4 regions of the Pantoea sp. S18 genome follow, and region 2 is predicted to be linked to each of the others. Evidence: predicted binding sites of a transcription regulator. Region 2 holds the regulator's gene; each other region holds the start of a gene.
The links. Region 2 encodes CRP, which controls carbon source genes, mostly activating them, when cyclic AMP is high. Its sites were predicted from a motif close to ATGTGANNNNNNTCACAT; they were not measured.

Region 1 (5,012 bases), 1.1 Mb from region 2:
CAAGCTGGCGAGTGAACTGGCCGATCCGGCGTTGTATCAGACCTTTGTTGATGCCTCTGAGAAGATTGGCGAAGCTTGGGCTAGCCGCGAATATAACCGCGCGATCCGTGAAATCATGGCGCTGGCCGATCTGGCGAATCGCTATGTCGATGAGCAGGCACCTTGGGTGGTGGCGAAGCAAGAAGGCCGCGATGCCGACCTGCAAGCGATCTGCTCAATGGGCATCAACCTGTTCCGCGTATTAATGACCTGGCTGAAGCCGGTGCTGCCTTCGCTGACCGAACGCACCGAAGCCTTCCTGCAGAGCGAGCTGAGCTGGGATGCGATTGCCCAACCGCTGCTGGATCATGAAGTGGCACCGTTCAAAGCGCTGTATGGCCGTATCGAGATGACCAAGGTTGACGCGCTGGTTGAAGCCTCGAAAGAGGATGCAGCTGCGGCGAACAAACCTGCGGCAACAGGTCCTTTGGCGGATGCGCCGATTGGCGACACCATCACCATCGATGATTTCGCCAAGGTCGATATGCGCGTGGCGCTGATCGAGAAAGCTGAGCTGGTTGACGGTTCTGACAAACTGCTGCGTCTGGAGCTGGATTTGGGTGGCGAGAAGCGTCAGATTTTCTCTGGCATTCGCGCGGCGTATCCGGATCCTTCCGTGCTGGTCGGCAAGATGACCATCATCGTGGCTAACCTCGCGCCGCGCAAAATGCGCTTCGGTATTTCAGAAGGCATGGTGCTGTCAGCGGGCCCAGGCGGCAAAGACCTGTTTGTGCTTTCCGTGGATAGCGGCGCAGTTCCGGGCATGCCGGTTAAGTAAGCTAACAAGCCGCCTCAGGGCGGCTTTTTTGTACCTGTTGATCCTACAAAGGATTGGCGCGTTTTTCGTAGGGTCGCAATTTATGGCGACCAGCTCAGACTGTATTGTGATCGCTAGCACGCTAATCGCTTAATGCGTATGATAAAGCGCTACGAAAACAGGAGCCTGACATGCCTGCCGTTCTCTCTGCTTGTTGGCGCTATGTGCGCGCCTTCGTCATCATCTATGCGGCGCTTTACGCTGGAATGGGGATTTCTTCCCTGCTCCCGATAACCATTCCCGGCAGCATCATCGGCATGCTGCTGCTGTTTCTGTTGCTGGCGCTGCAAATCATGCCGGTTGAGTGGGTGAAACCCGGATGCCATTTACTGATCCGCTACATGGCGCTGCTGTTTGTGCCGATTAGTGTCGGCGTGATGGGCTATACCGATATTCTCACCGAGCAGTTTGGACCGATTGTGGTGTCGTGCATTGTCAGTACTTTTATGGTGCTGCTGATTGTGGGTCTCAGCGCTGAGCGTTTGCAGCGCCCGCAGGAGAAGCCGAATGATTGACGCATGGTGGTCGCTGCCGCTGACCGTAATCGCCTATTTTCTGGCGCGCAAACTGGCGGCGAAAATCAATATCTCCATCGTCAATCCATTGCTGGTGGCGATGGCGATTGTCATTCCGATTCTGCTGCTTACCAATCTGCCTTACACGCGCTATTTTGCCGGCAGCAGCCTGCTCAATCAGTTGCTGCAACCGGCGGTTGTCGCGCTGGCGTTGCCGCTGTATGAGCAGATGCATCAGATTCGTGCGCGCTGGAAAACCATCATCAGCGTCTGTTTCATCGGCAGCATTACGGCGATGGTGTCGGGTACCGCGATTGCGCTGTGGATGGGCGCAACGCCGGAAATCGCCGCCACCATTATGCCGAAATCTGTCACCACGCCGATTGCGATGGCGGTCTCCGCCTCGCTGCACGGTATTCCCGCTATCAGCGCCATCTGCGTGCTCATCGCCGGTGTGCTGGGCGCGGTGTTTGGTCATATGCTGCTTAATCTGTTTAAGGTGAAAAACAAATCTTCGCGCGGATTGGCGATTGGTAATGCTTCGCACGCGTTAGGCACCGCACGCGCCGCCGAGATCGATTATCAGGAAGGTGCCTTCAGCTCACTGGCTTTGGTGATTTGCGGCATCATCACTTCGTTACTGGCACCGTTCCTTTTTCCGCTATTAATGCATTGGTGGGGCTGAAACTTGCGAGAGATCTCGCAAAGTTGAAACAACCCAATCAGCTTGCATTGTCAGAGCGACTTGGATCACATATAAAACCTCTGGCGGCGCATCGCCGCTAACGCGTAACTGAGGCCATCACATCATGCATTCACGATTCCTTACTGCTTTTTCTGCCCTGCCCGCTGCGCTGCAAGCTGCGATTCAGCCGCTGCTCGATGCGCCGGATTTCCACGGCGTATTGCGTCCGCAGGATGTCGCGCAACTGAAACAGCTTACCGGTCTGGATGATGATGCGCTGGCGCTGGAACTGCTGCCGCTGGCGGCGAGCTGCGCGGTGGCAACCATATCAAATTTTAATGTCGGCGCGATCTCGCGCGGCGTCAGCGGACATTGGTACTTCGGTGCCAACATGGAGTTCCTGCACACGCCGCTGCAGCAGACGGTGCACGCCGAGCAAAGTGCCATTACGCATGCCTGGCTGCGCGGTGAAGAGAAGCTGGCGGCGATTACCGTCAATTACACGCCGTGCGGACATTGCCGTCAGTTTATGAACGAGCTGAACAGCGGCACGTCGATTCGCATCAGCCTGCCGGGACGCGCGGTTAGCACGCTGGGCGACTATTTACCGGATGCGTTTGGTCCAGCCGATCTCAACATCACAGAACGTTTGCTGACGCCGATCGATCATGGTTTTGCCGTTCAAGGTGATGCGTTGCAACAGGCAGCTATTACCGCCGCCAATCACAGTCACGCACCTTATAGCCTGAGCTACAGCGGCGTGGCGTTGCGCAGCCAGAGCGGCAAGGTCTTTACCGGCCGCTATGCGGAAAACGCCGCCTTCAACCCAAGCTTGCCGCCGCTGCAAGCCGCACTGATTTTGATGAACATGAGCAACGAAGCGTTGGAGACTATTCAGCAAGCGGTTTTGGCAGAATGTCAGGACAGCACGCTGAGTCAGCTGGATGCGACACGCGCTACGCTTAAGGCGTTAGGATGTGAGGATTTCTCACTTACTTTAGTTTCGAAAACATCAGTTTAGTGATCCTTTTACCGCTTTTGTGACCTTCTGTTAACAAAAGCTGTACATCTGCAGGAATTTTCATAGGATCGGGCGCCAGAACCTCTTCACTTCAAGATGGACTGGCGTTACCTTTTCCCGGCGATACGTCAGAAAACACTGCAACCGGAGCAAGCACTGCATGGAACTCGACTACGAAAGTAAACGCCCGCTGTATATTCCTTATGCGGGTCCGATCCTGCTGGAATTTCCGCTGTTGAATAAAGGCAGCGCCTTCACCCTCGAAGAACGTAACGAATTTAACCTCAACGGCCTGCTACCGGAAGCGGTAGAAACCATCGAAGAGCAGGCAGAACGTGCCTGGCGCCAGTTCCTGGATTTCAAAAATAACAACGACAAGCATGTCTATCTGCGTAACATCCAGGATACCAACGAAACCCTGTTCTACCGCCTGCTCGACAATCATCTGGAAGAGATGATGCCGATTATCTACACCCCAACGGTCGGCGCCGCCTGTGAACACTTCTCTGAAATTTACCGTCGCGCGCGCGGCGTGTTCATCTCTTACAACAACCGCGACCGCATCGAAGACATGCTGCAGAACGCCACTAAACAGAATGTAAAAGTGATCGTGGTGACCGATGGCGAACGTATTCTCGGTCTCGGCGATTTGGGTATCGGCGGCATGGGCATCCCAATCGGTAAGCTGTCGCTGTATACCGCGTGTGGCGGCATCAGCCCGGCTTACACCTTGCCGGTGGTACTGGATGTCGGCACCAACAACCAACAATTGCTGAACGATCCGCTCTATATGGGCTGGCGTCATCCGCGCATTACTGGCGAAGAGTACGAAGAGTTCGTTAACGAGTTTATCCAGGCGGTGAATCGTCGCTGGCCGAACGTGCTGTTGCAGTTCGAAGACTTCGCGCAGAAAAACGCTATGCCGCTGCTGGAGCGCTATCGCGATGAGATCTGCTGCTTTAACGACGACATTCAGGGCACCGCCGCAGTGACCGTCGGCACTTTAATCGCCGCCAGCCGCGCTGCCGGCAGCCGCCTGTGCGAGCAGAAAGTGGTGTTCCTCGGTGCCGGCTCTGCCGGTTGCGGTATCGCCGAGCAGATTATCGCGCAGATGAAGTCGGAAGGTTTAAGCGATGATGAAGCGCGTGGCCGCGTGATGATGGTCGATCGCTTCGGTCTGCTGACCGACAAGCTGCCGAATCTGCTCAATTTCCAGAGCAAGCTGGTGCAGAAGAGCGACAGCCTGAAAGATTGGGACACCAATAGCGATTCAATTTCTCTGCTCGACGTGGTGCGTAACGCCAAGCCGGATATTCTGATCGGCGTGTCAGGTCAACCTGGCCTGTTCACCGAAGAGATCATCCGCGAGATGCACAAGCACACCAAGCGTCCAATCGTTATGCCGCTGTCGAACCCGACATCACGCGTGGAAGCGACGCCAGCCGACATCATCGCCTGGACCGACGGTGCCGCGCTGGTTGCCACCGGCAGCCCATTCTCACCGGTCACCTGGAAAGGGAAAACCTATCCAATCGCCCAATGCAACAACTCCTATATCTTCCCTGGCATCGGTTTGGGTGTCATCGCTGCAGGCGCCAGTCGCGTGACGGATTCGATGCTGATGACCGCCAGCCGCGCACTGGCCGACTGTTCGCCGCTGGTTAACGACGGCGAAGGTCCGGTTCTGCCGGAGATCAAAGATATTCAGGGCGTTTCCAAGCTGATTGCCATTGAAGTGGGCAAAGCCGCGCAGCTGGCTGGCGTGGCGGTGGTGACCTCGGAAGATGTGTTGTCGAAAGCCGTCAGCAACAACTTCTGGCTGCCGCAATATCGTAACTATCGCCGTACTTCGATCTGATAAATTCGTTGCCGGATCATTTAGATCCGGCAACGTTTAAAAAAACGTCAGCCAACTGGCGTTTACTTGCTTCCCCC
Region 2 (5,012 bases):
ATGCGCATATCTTTCAGGTATTGCAAATTAAAGCCTGGCTCGCTCGATGCCTGGTTCAATGAGTTGAACAGCGCGTTGTGCGCCTGATTAACCTTCATGCGCTGATATGCCAGTTTCTCCGGCGACTGTTCCGGTCCCAACAACATTCGCAGAGCTTCCTGATAGGCTTCCAGCGCATCGTGCGCGTTCTTGCGCAGCAGCCCGCTTTGCCACTGCGGCCACAGCCAAATCATCCCGGCGAAGGCAATCAAGCAGCCCATCAAGGTATCCATCATGCGCGGCAGCAGAAACTGTGCGCCGTTGAGCGACAGCAGCTGCAGCGAATACACCGCCGTGACGGTGAAGCCAATCATCGACCAGCCGTAATATTTACGCGTAATCAGATAACTCGCCAGCGTGATCCCCAGCATAAACAGCAGCGTGATTGATTCCGGCACCGCCAGCCGTAACGAGGCGGCGGCGATCAGCAAACCGGCAAAGGTGCCCAGTGCACGGTGCTGGATGCGCACGCGCGTCGCGCTGTAACCGTTCTGGCTGACGAACATGATGGTCATCAGAATCCAGTAAGGTTTGGGGATGTTGAAGAACAGCGCCAGCGAGCTGCCAAACATCAGCATCACGGCGAAGCGTGCCGCCGTGCGCAACGCGGTGGATTTGAATGACAGATAACTGCGCAGCGCCGGCAACAGCGGCAAACGGCGCTGGCGATCGGCCATCAGGTCACGCGTGTAGAGCGGCTTCTGCGTACGCAATACGCGGGCGATGCGGCTGAAGTGATACAGGCAGAAGTTACCGACCGGATTATCCGGATGCTGGCGCGCAATTTTCTCCAGCGCGCCGAGCTGTTTCTCCATGTGGAAACGGTCTGGCAGCTGATGGTAGAGAATCGCATCCGCCAGCACGCGCAGTCGCGCCGAGATGATTTTGGCGTTCCAGCGAATCACCGCTTCGGCGTGGCTCTCTTCAACCAGCCTCTGCACCTCTTCAGGCTGATGCAAACTCACCGAGATGTGTTCCTGTAAATCCAGCGCCACCTGGAAAGCGCGCGTCAGGCGTTTGTGGCTGTTATCGCGGCTGGCCGACAGCATATGCATTTGCTGGTAGCAGGTGGTGATGAGATCGACCGCCTTTTGCTGACGCGCCAGCAGCGGTGGCAGCGCTTTTTCTGGATCGGTCAGCTGCGTCAGTAAGGTATATTTGGCATCGCAATAATCGGCCAGCTCGCGGAACAGCAGGCTGAGCGATTCGCGCATCGGCTGCTCTTTCCACAGCCAGAACCAGAACCAGTTGAATAAGCCGTACCACAGCGTGCCGCCGATGTAGAGCAGCGGCGGCACCCACATCGGCATGCGTCCCACTAAGCTGAGCGTAAAGATGGCGGCGATGAGCGTTGCGGGCAGTAAGCGCGCATGCAGCGGACCGATTTCGCCGGTCACGCCAATCAGCAGCGGCAGCGCCAGCAAAATCAGCGGCAACGGAATCTGGTAAGCAGTAAGGATTTGCATCAGGAAACTGCCGGTGGCAAACAGCGAACCACCCACAATCAGGCGTTTGAAGAAGCGTTTGTGCGGCGTATCCAGCCCCGCCATGTTGCAGCAGGCAGGCACTAACGAGAACAGCAGACCTTTTTGCAGATCGCCAAACAGCCAGCCGAGAGCCACAGGCAGGCACAGCACCAGCGTTTGCCGCAGCGCATAGTTAACTTCGGGATGATAGATGATTCGGCGCCACATCAGCTCATCGCAAATAGAAACGGCGCGATGTTGCCATCACGCCGTGGGTGAGAAGAAATTAGCGGGTGCCGTAAACGACGATGGTTTTACCGTGTGCGGAGATCAGGTTCTGATCTTCCAGCATTTTCAGGATACGGCCCACGGTTTCGCGTGAGCAGCCCACGATCTGACCAATCTCCTGACGGGTAATTTTGATTTGCATCCCGTCTGGGTGAGTCATCGCATCTGGCTGTTTGGCCAGATTTAGCAGCGTTTGCGCGATACGTCCGGTTACATCGAGGAAGGCAAGGTTGCCCACTTTCTCAGATGTGACTTGCAGACGACGCGCCATTTGCGACGAAAGTCGCATTAAAATATCCGGGTTTACCTGAATCAGCTGACGGAATTTTTTGTATGAAATTTCAGCCACTTCGCAGGCAGACTTCGCACGTACCCAGGCACTACGTTCCTGGCCTTCTTCGAAAAGACCGAGTTCGCCGATGAAATCTCCCTGATTGAGGTAGGAGAGAATCATCTCTTTGCCTTCTTCATCTTTAATCAGTACCGCTACGGAACCTTTTACGATGTAGTACAGCGTTTCCGCTTTCTCACCCTGATGGATGAGCGTGCTTTTGGATGGATATTTGTGAATATGGCAATGGGACAGGAACCATTCGAGTGTAGGGTCTGTTTGCGGTTTGCCGAGAACCATTCGCTATTATCCTCTGTTGTAATCGTGCCCAAAATACAGGGGGCATTTTTCCCTGTCAGGCGGTTTAATCGTCGAGCGTTTCCAGTAATGGAAAAATTATTCCGGGTGGACTCTTAAGCTACGCTTTTGATTCTTCCGGCCTTCGTCTGTGATGACGAAAATATTTTCAGCACTGTTTGTAGCACAGCTTTTGCGAGCTGTCTTGTGTTGTCTCGCTTCAGCAAAAGGGGGATTACTCTGGATTGCTGTTTGTCAGGTGAAAGCGTACTCTGGCGGCAAAACCGCCGCTTCAGGAGAGAGAATAATGCAGGCACGAGTGAAATGGGTGGAAGGTCTTACCTTTCTCGGAGAATCCTCATCTGGCCATCAGGTATTAATGGACGGTAATTCCGGTGATAAAGCGCCAAGTCCAATGGAGATGGTGCTGATGGCCGCAGGCGGCTGTAGCGCCATTGATGTGGTGTCGATCCTGCAAAAAGGGCGCAGCGATGTGGCCGATTGCGAAGTGAAACTCACCTCAGAACGCCGTGAAGAGGCGCCACGCATTTTTACCACCATCAACCTGCATTTTATTGTCAGCGGCAAAGCGTTGAGCGATAAAGCGGTTGCGCGCGCGGTTGACCTGTCGGCAGAAAAATATTGCTCGGTGGCGATCATGCTTGGTAAAGGCGTGGAAATTACCCACAGCTATGAGGTTGTCGAGTTGTAATCGGTCGTAGGGGAGGCATTCATGCCTCCCTTTTCACAGCCCGCACCAAACCTACTCAATCCGTTTCCCTTCAATCAGTCGCTGAACCAGCGGCAGCATAATCAGCTCCATCGCCAATCCCATTTTGCCGCCCGGCACCACCAGCGTATTGATGTGGGAAATAAACGATCCCTGAATCATCGCCAGCAGATAGGGGAACGCGATGCCTTCCAGACCGCGAAAATGAATCACCACGAAGCTTTCGTCGAGCGAGGGAATTTCGCGGGCGGCAAACGGATTTGAGGTATCAACGGTCGGCACGCGCTGGAAGTTAATGTGGGTGCGCGAGAACTGCGGCGTGATGAAGTTAATGTAATCCTCCATCGAACGTACCACCGAATCCATTACTGCTTCGCGTGAATGTCCGCGCTCGCCGGTGTCACGCACCAGCTTCTGAATCCACTCAAGGTTAACAATCGGCACCACACCAACCAGCAGATCGACATGCTCCGCCACATTTTGCTGCTGCGTGACCACGCCGCCGTGCAAGCCTTCATAAAACAGCACATCGGTGTTTTCCGGCAGCGGCTGCCACGGCGTGAAAGTACCCGGCACCTGATTCCACGGCACCGCTTCATCGTAGGTGTGCAGATATTTGCGTGATTCGCCGAGGCCGGTTTGGCCGTAATGTTTGAACGTCTGCTCCAGTAGGCCGAAATCATTGGCTTCCGGGCCGAAGTAGCTGATGTGGCGACCGAGATCGCGCGCTTTGCGGATCGCCATGTCCATTTCGGGACGCGTGAAGCGATGGAAACTGTCGCCCTCGAGTTCCGCCGCATGCAGATTCAGCTGCTGGAAAATCTTGCGGAAGGCGAGGCTGGTGGTGGTGGTTCCGGCGCCGCTGGAACCGGTGACGGCAATAATTGGATGCCTGGCTGACATAACAGAGCTCCCTGTGAGGTCCGGCGATGAGCATTGTTACCACGAATTGCCGCAGGGTGCATCAGCCGCGGAATTCACCCTTCGGCATAATATTGATCGATTCATGCAGTTCCGACCACACCAGCACCACGTCGCCGCGCTCCAGCTGGCGGCGCACATCGGCGACTTTTTGCAGCAAACTGCGTTCCTGCTCGCCGTAATCGGTGCCTTCGCGTAACACGAAGGTCTCAATCAGGTTTTCCAGCGTCTCCGCTTCGAGTTGTTGCCAGGGAATAATCACAATTACACATCCAGATAAGTTGAGAGCCAGTCGGGCACGCGCTGTTCCAGCCACATTTTCGGTTTAAGCAAGGTGCCGCCGACAAAGCCGACGTGGCCGCCTTGCTGCGTCAGCTGATACTGAATGGAAGCTGACAGCTGGTCAGGTTGCGGGATCACGGCATCGGTCATAAAGGGATCGTCTTGCGCATGAATGATCAGCAGCGGTTTGCGCACGCCGGGGAGCAGCGGCATCGCGCTGGCTCGTTGATAATAGTCGTTGGCGTCAATAAAACCGTGCGCCCGTGCGGTTATCGCATCATCGAACTCACGTAAGCGGCGGAAAGCACGTAGCTGGCTCAGATCGACCGGCAGCGTGCCGGGCCAGGCGCGCAGTTTGCGCGTGGCGTTCTTTTTCAGCTGCGTCAGCAAATAGTGCTGATAGAAGCGCGAGAAGCCAACGTCCAGCTTGCCGCTGCACGGCTCCAGCGCCAGCGGCGCCGAGATGGCGATGGCGGCATCAATCGGCACATCGTGACCTTGTTGACCCAGCAGGCAAGCCAGCATGTTGCCGCCCAGCGAAACGCCGACAGCGGCGGTCGGCACGCTGCCCCATTCGCGTTGCAGCCAGTTAAGGAAGTAGGTGGCGTCTTCAGTTTCACCGGAGTGATAGATGCGCTTTAAGCGATTAGGCTCGCCG
Region 3 (5,012 bases), 1.2 Mb from region 2:
CGTGAGGCATTAATCAGGAAGGCAGTTTTCTTCATGCGTTTGAGGCGTGCGGCATCAAATAAATTTTGCGTCTTGTCGGTAAGCGGCATGTGCAGAGTGATGAAATCGCTGGTTTCGGTCAGCTGATCCAGCGTGACGAATTCGATGCCGTGCTCGGCAGCAAACTGTTCATCGGGATAAAAATCGAACGCGATCACCCGCATGTTGAAGCCTTTGGCGCGCAGCGCAACCTGCTTGCCGATATTGCCCAGCCCGATGATGCCCAGCGTTTTGCCGTAGACGTCGGTGGCAAAAATTCGCGGCCAGCTGCCGGCGCGGGTTTCAATGGCGGCCTGGGTGATCTGACGCGCGCTGTTGAGGATCAAAGCAAAGGCGAAATCGGCAACCGCGTGTTTGTTGGCATCCGGCACGTTGGTGACGTAAATACCGTGTGCGCGCGTCGCTTCCAGATTGATGTTGTCGACGCCAACGCCGTGCTTACAGACGATTTTCAGCTGCGGCGTTAATGCCAGCAGTTCTTCATTGATGTCGGTAAAGGCCACAATCATCGCTACGGTGTCAGCCAGATGTGGCTCAAGTGCGCTCAGCGGCGCATCGGCGGGCAGCGTGATCAGCTCAAAACCGTGCTGCTGCAGCACCTCAATCGGTGCCGCGTCGTATTTGGCGAATGACGGTGAAGTACAGATGACTTTCATGATTCTTCCCGGGATTAGTAAATGCTGCCAAATTGGCCAGGTCACCATAAATGGCGACCCTACAAAACCGCATTCATATGTGCGTTCGTACCCGCATTCATACGCCGTAGGGTCGCCCTTTAGGGTGACCAAACCAACGGCGCACCTGCATTACTGCAAATACTGATTCACAATCTGGCGGATCTTCTGCTCTTCTTCGGCAGAGAAACTCACCGCATAGCGGCTGTCGCCAACCTCAAAGCCCAGCAGCGTCACCGCTTTTTTCACTGCGGCGGGAGAGAAGCCCACGCTATACAGATCGGTGCGCAGACCGGTGACGTTTTCCTGCGCCAGGCGCGAACCTTCGATATCGCCGGCATGAAAGCGTGCCCAAATCGCATTGATCTCTTTAGGTGCCACGTTAGCGAGACCAGAAATACAGGCTGAGCAGCCGTCGACAAAGCCCTGATGAATCAGCGAATCCGGGCCGTTCAGCACATCAAAACTGTCGATTCCTGCAGCCGCTTGCAGGAAGCCGCTCAGGCTTTCGTAGCTGCCGGCGCTGTCTTTAATGCCGATGATGTTCGGGTGCGCGGCCAGCGTGCATACGGTTTCCGGCTGCAGCGTGTTGCCGGTGCGCGCCGGAATGTTGTAGAGGAACAGCGGCACGTCGATGGCGTCGGCCACCGCGCGATAGTGGGCAATCAGCTCTTCCTGCTTCAGCGGCACGAAATAGGGCGTGATCACCGAAACCGCATCCACGCCCAGCTTCGCCACTTGTTTCCCAAGGCGAATGGTTTCACGTGTGGAGATCTCGCCAATGTGCGCCACCACCGGCGCGCTGCCGTTCACTTCATCAACGCAGGTTTGCGTCACCGCCAGCTTCTCCTGTTCGTTCAACACGAAGAATTCGCCGTTGGTGCCGCCGCAGAAGATGCCGTTGCCAGCGCTTAATTGACGTTGAACCTGTTCGCGTTGAGCGGCTGGATTGAATGCGCCGTCGCGATCGAAGGTGGTGACGATGGCGGTTAACACGCCCTGAATTTTTTTGCTCATGTTGTCCTCGATAATCCTTAGTGATTCAAAGCCGGAAATAGCGTCAGGTAGACGTTGCGTACGTCATCGGCGCCCACTTTCATCGGTACATTCTTCATCAGGCGCTGCACGTCGAGCGCGGCTTCCACCAGATACGGCAGATGATCCGGGCCGATACCCAGCTCTTCCAGGCTGGCGGGCAGCTTCAGGCGTTTCACCAGCGCGGCAAAATACGCCACCAGCGCGTGGGATTTGGCTTCGTCGTCCAGCGAGGTATCGGCATCCGGCAGTAGATCGTAAGCCTGAGCGAATTTGCTCACCGCCGCCGGACGCACAAAGCGCATACAGGGCGCGAGCAGAATGGCGTTGGCGACGCCGTGCGGCAGGTGATATTTGCCGCCCAGCGGATAAGACATTGCATGTACCAGATGCGTACCGGCATGCGCAATCGATGCGCCACCGTAATAAGACGCCCACAGCATATTCAGGCGCGCTTCAAGGTTATCCGGCTCCGCGATGGTGGTTTCGAGGCTGGCAAACAGCTTTTTCATGCCGATCAGCGCATAGTTATCGCTCACCGGATTCGACACGGTAGCGGTAAAGCACTCGATTAAATGGCACAGCGCATCGATACCGGTGGAAGAGGCGATGTGCGGTGGCATGCTGGTAGTAAGTTCTGGCACCAGCGCGACATAATCTGGCAGCATCACCGGCGTGATAATGCCGACTTTGGTCTCTTTCTCGGGGATTGCCAGAATCGCGTTAGGCGTGGCTTCTGAGCCGGTACCTGCGGTGGTCGGAATCAGCAGCGAAGTGGTGCGCGTCTGCGGTTTTTCACCCGCCAGCAGCGCATCCAGTGTCGGCGCGCCTTCGACACACAGAATCGACAGCAGCTTGGCGACGTCCAGTACGCTGCCACCACCGACGCCAATCACCAGATCCACATCGGTGCTCGGCAGCGCGGCGACAATGGCTGCCACATCGTGTTGGCTGGGTTCTGGCGGCACCGTATTGACGATGCTCAGGCTGGCAATCTGCTGTTTCAGTTGGGCGATTAGCGTCTGCACCGCCGGAATGCCTTCAATATTCTTATCGGTCACCAGCAGCGCTTTTTCTTTACCTTGCAGTAAATAGCTGAGGTCATTAAGCGCCTGAAAGCCACTGATCACGGTGCTGTTGATATTCATCTCTTACCCTTACGTTTTTTTGTGCCGAATGATTAAATTTGCTCAAGCAGCGCGAGGTCTATCACTACAGTGCCTAATTTTATAGGACAAATTGATTTCGATTAATTTGATCTTGCTCACATATAATCAATCATGATTGAATATAATCATTGCAGCACGGCAGCGGCCGGAAGAGGAGAGAGCATGACTTTACCGCCATGGAAAACGCCAGTCCTGGTGATTGCCGATGATTTCACCGGCGCCAATGACGCGGGCAGCGGGCTGGCACAAGCCGGAGCGCGTGTGCATGTGCTGTTTGATAGCAGCACGCCGCATGACGCTGATGCCGCCGATGTGCTGGTGATCAGCACCGATAGCCGTGCGCTCAGCGAACAGGAAGCGGCCCGCCGCACGCGGGCGGCGATTGAGCAACATCAGGCCATCGCTAACGATGGTTGGTTGTTTAAGAAGATTGATTCCACGCTGCGCGGCAATCCCGGCGCGGAAATCGAAGCCGCAATGCAGGCCAGCGGCAAAACATTGGCCTTAGTGGTGCCGGCGGTGCCGAAGCTTGGACGCACCACGCGTGCGGGTGAAGTGTGGATCCATCAGCAACGCCTGATCGACAGCGAATTCGCCAGCGATCCTAAAACGCCGGTCACCAGCGGTCATGTGCTGACGCGATTGCAGATGCAGAGCACCTTGCCGGGTGAAACCCTCGATCTCGCCACGCTGCGTGGCGACCAGCTGGCGCAGGTACTTGGCAGCAAGCAAGGTTTGCTGGTGGTGGATATCGAGCAGGACGGCGACATTGCCTTATTAATGGCCGCGGCAGCCACGCTGGAGGCGCGTCCATTGCTGGCCGGTGCGTCCGGGCTCAGCGATGCGCTTGGCGCGATGCTGGCGGCGCGTCAGCCGCGTCCGGTGCTGGCTGTGGTTGGCTCGATGAGCGCGATTGCGCAGCAGCAGATTACGCGCCTCGCCAGCCAGCGCGACATCCGCGTTATCGATATTGATATCCGCCAGCTGTTTGCCCAACCGGCCTGGCCGCAGGCTGAACAGTGGCAGCAGGCAATGCAGCAGGCGCTGTACGACCGCGCGCATTGCGTGGTGCGCACTACGCAACACGCCGATCAGCGTCATGAGATCGAGCAGTTATGCCAACAGCATCAGGTTTCACGTCAGTTATTGGGCGAGCGCATCTGCCAGTTTCTCGCGCAGATAATCCGCCGCGTGTGCCGCGAGGTGCAGCCCGCTGGGCTGTATCTCTCTGGCGGTGATGTGGCGATTGCCGTGGCACAGGCGTTTGGCGCGAGCGGTTTCCAGATTCAGGGCCTTGTGGCGGGCTGCGTGCCGCACGGGGTTTTGCTTAACAGTGAATTACACCTGCCGGTGATGACCAAAGCAGGTGGCTTTGGTGACGAAAACACCCTGGTAGAAGCCATTCGTTTTATTGAGGAGAAGTCGAGTGAGTAAAATTATTGCGATTACCATGGGCGATCCGGCGGGCATTGGCCCGGAGATCATCATTAAAGCGCTGGCAGAAGGTGAGTTAGCGGGCGTGCCTGCCGTGGTGGTGGGTTGCGCCAACACGCTGCGTCGGGTGATGGGACTCAATGTCACGCCGCAGGCTGAACTGCGCGTGCTCGACCAGGTCAAAGATGCGCACTTCGCGCCCGGCATTATCAACGTGATTGATGAGCCGCTGGCGGATGCCGCCGCGTTGCAGCCCGGCGTGGTGCAGAAAGCGGCGGGCGATTTGGCCTGGCGCTGCGTCAAACGCGCTACCGAATTGGCGCTGGCTGGCGAGGTGCAGGCGATTGCCACCGCACCGTTAAATAAAGAGGCGCTGCATTCGGCGGGGCATCTTTATCCCGGCCACACCGAACTGCTGGCGCAACTGACCAACACCAAAAATTACGCCATGGTGCTCTACACCGATAAGCTGAAAGTGATTCACGTCACCACGCATATTGCGCTGCGCAAGTTCCTCGATACCTTAAACGGCGAGCGCATTCAGACGGTGATCGGTATGGCCGACAGCTTCCTGCGCCGCGTCGGTTTCGACAAGCCGCGCATCGCGGTGGCAGGCGTTAATCCGCATGCCGGTGAAAACGGTCTGTTTGGCGATGAAGAG
Region 4 (5,012 bases), 1.8 Mb from region 2:
TTTCAACGCATGCAGACCAGCCTTGAGAGACTCTTCCAGGAACACTTTGTCCAAAGATGAATCGGCTAACTGGAATGGAACGTTCATACGTGAACGGTTTTCGCTTGCGACATCGTTACGATAAAACGCGCTGTTATCAATCACGCCATACAGTAAGTCGGCTTTTGCCTGATTCAGCTTGTCCATCTCGGCCACGCCGCCCTTCTCTTTCAGCCATTTGAATACAAGGCCAGAGAGATACCATGCGAAAGTTGGCGGGGTGTTGAACATCGATTCGTTTTCGGCCAGCACCTTGTAATCAAGGATTGAAGGCACATAACGCTGTGCTTTACCCAGCAGGTCTTCGCGCACAACCACTAAGGTTAAGCCCGCCGGGCCGATATTTTTTTGCGCGCCAGCATAGATCACGCCATAACGACTCACATCGATTGGACGAGACAAAATAGTAGAAGAGAGATCGGCAACGACGATCTTATCGCCAAAATCTGGCTCTTCATCGATAGCAATGCCATCAATCGTTTCGTTCGGGCAGAAATGGACGTAAGCCGCATCATCATTCAGCTGCCATTCACGCATTGGTAATAAAGCACGTTTACCATCACGAGTGGTTTTTATATCAATGGTATTTGGCGAGCAGAATTTTTCGGCTTCTTTAATTGCGCTGTGAGCCCAGTAACCGCCGTCAATATAATCTGCGGTTTTTGCGTCACCCAATAGGTTGCCGGGGATGGCCGCGAATTGTGCACGCGCACCGCCGTGGCAGAATAAAACTTTGTAGTTGGATGGGATCTTTAGTAGATCGCGAAAATCTTGTTCTGCCGCTTCTGCAACAGCAATAAACTCTTTACTGCGGTGACTGATCTCCATCACCGAGGTGCCTAATCCGTGCCAGTTTGTCAGTTCTTGTTCTGCGCGACGGAGCACTTCTACCGGCAGCATAGCCGGGCCAGAGCTAAAATTATAAACCTGAGTCATTTCCCCTCACCACTGTCATATCGAACGGTTATGAATACCCCACCGGTTTTATCATTGCCTCCAGATGGCTGCAATCATTAATCCGGCAGCGATCACATTTCCAGAGCCAGCTCCACCGCAGCTTATGTCATAAATGCATTAAGCTGTGGAATTATGTGAGGTAATTCCAGAAAGAAAAAGCGGGGAGCGGAATAGCGTAAAAACCTTAACCAGACTGAGATAAATTTGGCTGACTGAATAGCGAAGCACGCATAAAACCCGTATTATTGCGCGCTTTACGCCCACCCCTTTGACTTAAGAGAGCGCCACCATGACGCAAACGTTTATCCCCGGAAAAGACGCCGCACTGGAAGATTCCATTGCTCGCTTTCAGCAGAAACTGCAAGACCTTGGTTTCAATATTGAAGAAGCTTCCTGGCTGAATCCGGTGCCACACGTCTGGTCAGTACACATTCGCGATCGCGACTGCCCGTTGTGCTTTACAAATGGCAAAGGTGCTAGCAAAAAAGCCGCTCTGGCTTCAGCACTGGGCGAATATTTTGAGCGCCTCTCTACTAACTATTTCTTCGCCGATTTCTGGTTAGGTAAATCCATCGCTAATGGCGATTTTGTTCACTATCCGAATGAAAAGTGGTTCCCGCTCACTGAAGACGACAGCCTGCCAGAAGGCATTCTGGATGCGCGCCTGCGCAAGTTCTATGATCCTGATGAGAGCCTGGGTGCTTCTGAGCTGATTGATCTGCAATCCGGCAATGATGAGCGCGGTATTTGTGGCCTGCCATTTACCCGCCAATCTGACCAGCAAACGGTTTATATCCCGATGAACATCATCGGAAATCTGTACGTTTCGAATGGTATGTCAGCCGGTAACACCGCGAACGAAGCGCGCGTACAGGGCCTGTCTGAGGTTTTTGAGCGCCATATCAAGAATCGCATCATCGCCGAATCCATCAGCCTGCCAGAAATTCCAGCAGAGGTGATGCAACGTCATCCTGGCGTAATTGAAGCGATTGATCGTCTGGAAGCAGAAGGTTTCCCAATCTTCTCTTACGATGCTTCACTGGGCGGTAAATATCCGGTTATCTGCGTAGTGCTGTTCAATCCAGCAAATGGTACCTGTTTCGCTTCGTTTGGTGCACATCCGGACTTTGGCGTCGCACTGGAGCGTACAGTTACTGAACTGCTGCAGGGCCGTGGTCTGAAAGATCTCGACGTGTTTACTCCGCCGACGTTTGATGATGAAGAAGTGGCGGAACACGCTAACCTGGAAACGCATTTCATCGATTCAAGCGGTCTGATTTCATGGGATATGTTCAAAAACGATGCTGACTATCCTTTCGTCGACTGGAGCTTTGCGGGTACCACGCACGAAGAGTTTGATACGCTGATGGCGATCTTCCGTGCGGAAGATAAAGAAGTCTATATCGCTGACTATGAACATCTGAGCGTTTACGCTTGCCGCATTATCGTTCCTGGTATGTCTGATATTTATCCAGCGGAAGATCTGCTGCTGGCGAATAACAGCATGGGTGCACCACTGCGCGAAACGCTGCTGGCGCTGCCGGAAAGCCAATGGGAACCTGAGGCCTATCTCGAGCTGATCGTGCAACTGGATGAGGAAGGTCATGATGACTTTACTCGCGTGCGCGAACTGCTGGGTCTGGCATCAGGCAAAGATAATGGTTGGTACACGCTGCGTATCGGCGAGCTGAAAGCGATGCTAGCGCTGGCAGGTGGCGACCTGGATCAGGCTCTGATTTGGACTGAATGGACGATGGAATTTAACCAGTCCATCTTCAGCGAAGAGCGCGCTAACTACTATCGCTGCCTGCAAACCTTGCTGCTGCTGGCAATGGAAGAGGAACGTGATCCACTTCAATATCATCGCGCCTTTGTTCGTATGTATGGCCAAGCCGCTGTTGAAGCTGCTTCAGCGGCAATTAGTGGTGAAGCGCCCTTCTATGGATTGCAAGCGGTCGATCTGGACCTAAAAGCATTCCCTGCGCATCAATCATTACTCGCTGCCTATGAAAAACTGCAGACAGCCAAACGTCGTTACTGGTCACAAAAATAGCCTTAACGCTTTAAGTCTTATCCATAGAAATTAACGTATTGGTAAATGGCACTGAAAAAAATCAGTGCCATTTTTTTATTTTGATCATGCAAAGATATTAAAGCGTATTATTGAATAACAATTAAGCTTCATTCGTTAATGATATTTAACAAAACCCAGCCTTGACTGCATCCACCTTCAACTTATTTTGCATAAATTAAAAATTATTTATTTTATATAATTCAATTAGTTAAACACAAAATGCATGCTTTATCGCTTCGCTTATCAGCAACCTTCCGGTCAAATATGATCCACATCAATTTCTGACCTATACTCCTTTGTTAGTATCTTTACAGGCAATTTTTGGAGAGCGTTAGTGTGAAAGCTGACAACCCTTTTAATTCATTATTACCGGCGGCAATGGCGAAAGTTGCAGAAGAAGCCGGCATATATAAAGCTACTAAACGTCCTTTAACCACATTCTTCCTTGCCATTACTGCTGGCGTATTTATCTCAATTGCATTTGTCTTCTATATCACTGCAACTACCGGAAGTGGAGCCATGCCCTACGGCATAGCAAAACTGATCGGCGGTATCTGTTTCTCACTCGGTTTAATGTTAGTAGTCGTGTGTGGCGCTGACCTGTTCACCTCAACTGTTCTGATCGTGGTGGCAAAAGCCAGCGGCCGAATCACCTGGCTGCAACTTGGTCGACATTGGTTGACCGTCTATATAGGTAACCTGTTTGGCGCGCTGTTCTTTGTAGCGCTGATCTGGCTGGCCGGTGAACACATGGTGGCGAATGGTGCCTGGGGCTTAAACCTTCTGCAAACCGCTGACCACAAGATGCATCACACCTTTATTGAAGCAGTCAGTCTCGGCACGCTCGCCAATTTGATGGTTTGCCTGGCGGTATGGATGAGTTACTCCGGCCGAAGCCTGATGGATAAAATGTTTGCGATGATCTTACCGGTAGCGATGTTTGTTGCCTGCGGCTTCGAACACAGCATAGCCAACATGTTCCTCATTCCGATGGCCATTGTTATCCGTGATTTTGCCAGCCCGGAATTCTGGCAAATGGCTGGTGCAAGCGCAGCACAGTTTCCCTCACTCAGCGTTAGCGATTTTATTCTTAATAACCTTATTCCCGTAACCATCGGCAACATTATTGGCGGCGGATTATTAGTCGGTTTGACCTACTGGGTAATCTATCTGCGTGGCGATGAGCCGGTGCATTAATGAATTGGTACTGGCGTGCTGAAGCAGCGCGCCATACGTCAAAGTCTCCCTAAATAAGGCAGGTATATCATGTCCGAACTGAATGAAAAAATGGCGTCAGCCTGGGAAGGATTTAGCGCCGGCGAATGGCAGAACAGCGTCAACGTCCGTGACTTTATCCAGAAAAACTATACACCGTATGAAGGCGACGAGTCCTTCCTCGCGGGCGCGACTCCAGCCACAACTAAGTTGTGGGACAGCGTGCTTGAAGGCATCAAAATTGAGAACCGCACTCACGCGCCGGTGGATTTTGACACCGATTTGGCTTCAACCATCACCTCTCACGACGCCGGCTACATCAGCAAATCGCTGGAAAAAATTGTTGGTCTGCAAACTGAAGCGCCTCTGAAACGTGCCATCATCCCGTTCGGCGGCATCAAAATGGTTGAGGGCTCTTGCAAGGTTTATGGCCGCGAACTCGATCCCGCGCTGAAAAAAGTCTTCACTGATTACCGCAAAACCCATAACCAAGGCGTATTCGATGTTTATACCCCAGACATCATGCGCTGCCGTAAATCAGGCGTACTGACAGGTTTACCTGATGCCTATGGCCGCGGTCGTATCATCGGTGACTATCGCCGCGTTGCGCTGTACGGCATTGATTACCTGATGAAAGACAAAGTTGCGCAGTTCAATTCTCTGCAAAGCGATATGGAGAATGGTGTTGACCTCGAAGCCACTATTCGCCTGCGTGAAGAGATTTCTG

Region 1: the regulator CRP is predicted to act here: its motif matches at 2,110-2,127, upstream of cdd (cytidine deaminase).
Region 3: the regulator CRP is predicted to act here: its motif matches at 3,001-3,018, upstream of VIJ98_RS03585 (iron-containing alcohol dehydrogenase).
Region 4: the regulator CRP is predicted to act here: its motif matches at 3,333-3,350, upstream of focA (formate transporter FocA).

Annotation. Positions count from the first base shown of each region.
Region 1 is NZ_CP142688.1:2,815,468-2,820,479, forward strand. Features, by position in the region: gene metG (methionine--tRNA ligase) at 1-817, shown strand, start outside; gene VIJ98_RS12980 (CidA/LrgA family protein) at 988-1,371, shown strand; gene VIJ98_RS12985 (CidB/LrgB family autolysis modulator) at 1,364-2,056, shown strand; gene cdd (cytidine deaminase) at 2,181-3,077, shown strand; gene VIJ98_RS12995 (NAD-dependent malic enzyme) at 3,238-4,935, shown strand.
Region 2 is NZ_CP142688.1:3,925,802-3,930,813, reverse strand. Features, by position in the region: gene VIJ98_RS18330 (YccS/YhfK family putative transporter) at 1-1,733, opposite strand, end outside; gene crp (cAMP-activated global transcriptional regulator CRP) at 1,792-2,424, opposite strand; gene VIJ98_RS18320 (OsmC family protein) at 2,729-3,133, shown strand; gene VIJ98_RS18315 (phosphoribulokinase) at 3,185-4,054, opposite strand; gene VIJ98_RS18310 (YheU family protein) at 4,116-4,334, opposite strand; gene VIJ98_RS18305 (hydrolase) at 4,337-5,012, opposite strand, start outside.
Region 3 is NZ_CP142688.1:800,960-805,971, forward strand. Features, by position in the region: gene VIJ98_RS03575 (phosphoglycerate dehydrogenase) at 1-695, opposite strand, end outside; gene VIJ98_RS03580 (dihydrodipicolinate synthase family protein) at 846-1,730, opposite strand; gene VIJ98_RS03585 (iron-containing alcohol dehydrogenase) at 1,748-2,896, opposite strand; gene dtnK (D-threonate kinase) at 3,080-4,351, shown strand; gene VIJ98_RS03595 (D-threonate 4-phosphate dehydrogenase) at 4,344-5,012, shown strand, end outside.
Region 4 is NZ_CP142688.1:1,477,825-1,482,836, reverse strand. Features, by position in the region: gene serC (3-phosphoserine/phosphohydroxythreonine transaminase) at 1-975, opposite strand, end outside; gene ycaO (30S ribosomal protein S12 methylthiotransferase accessory factor YcaO) at 1,286-3,049, shown strand; gene focA (formate transporter FocA) at 3,407-4,267, shown strand; gene pflB (formate C-acetyltransferase) at 4,337-5,012, shown strand, end outside.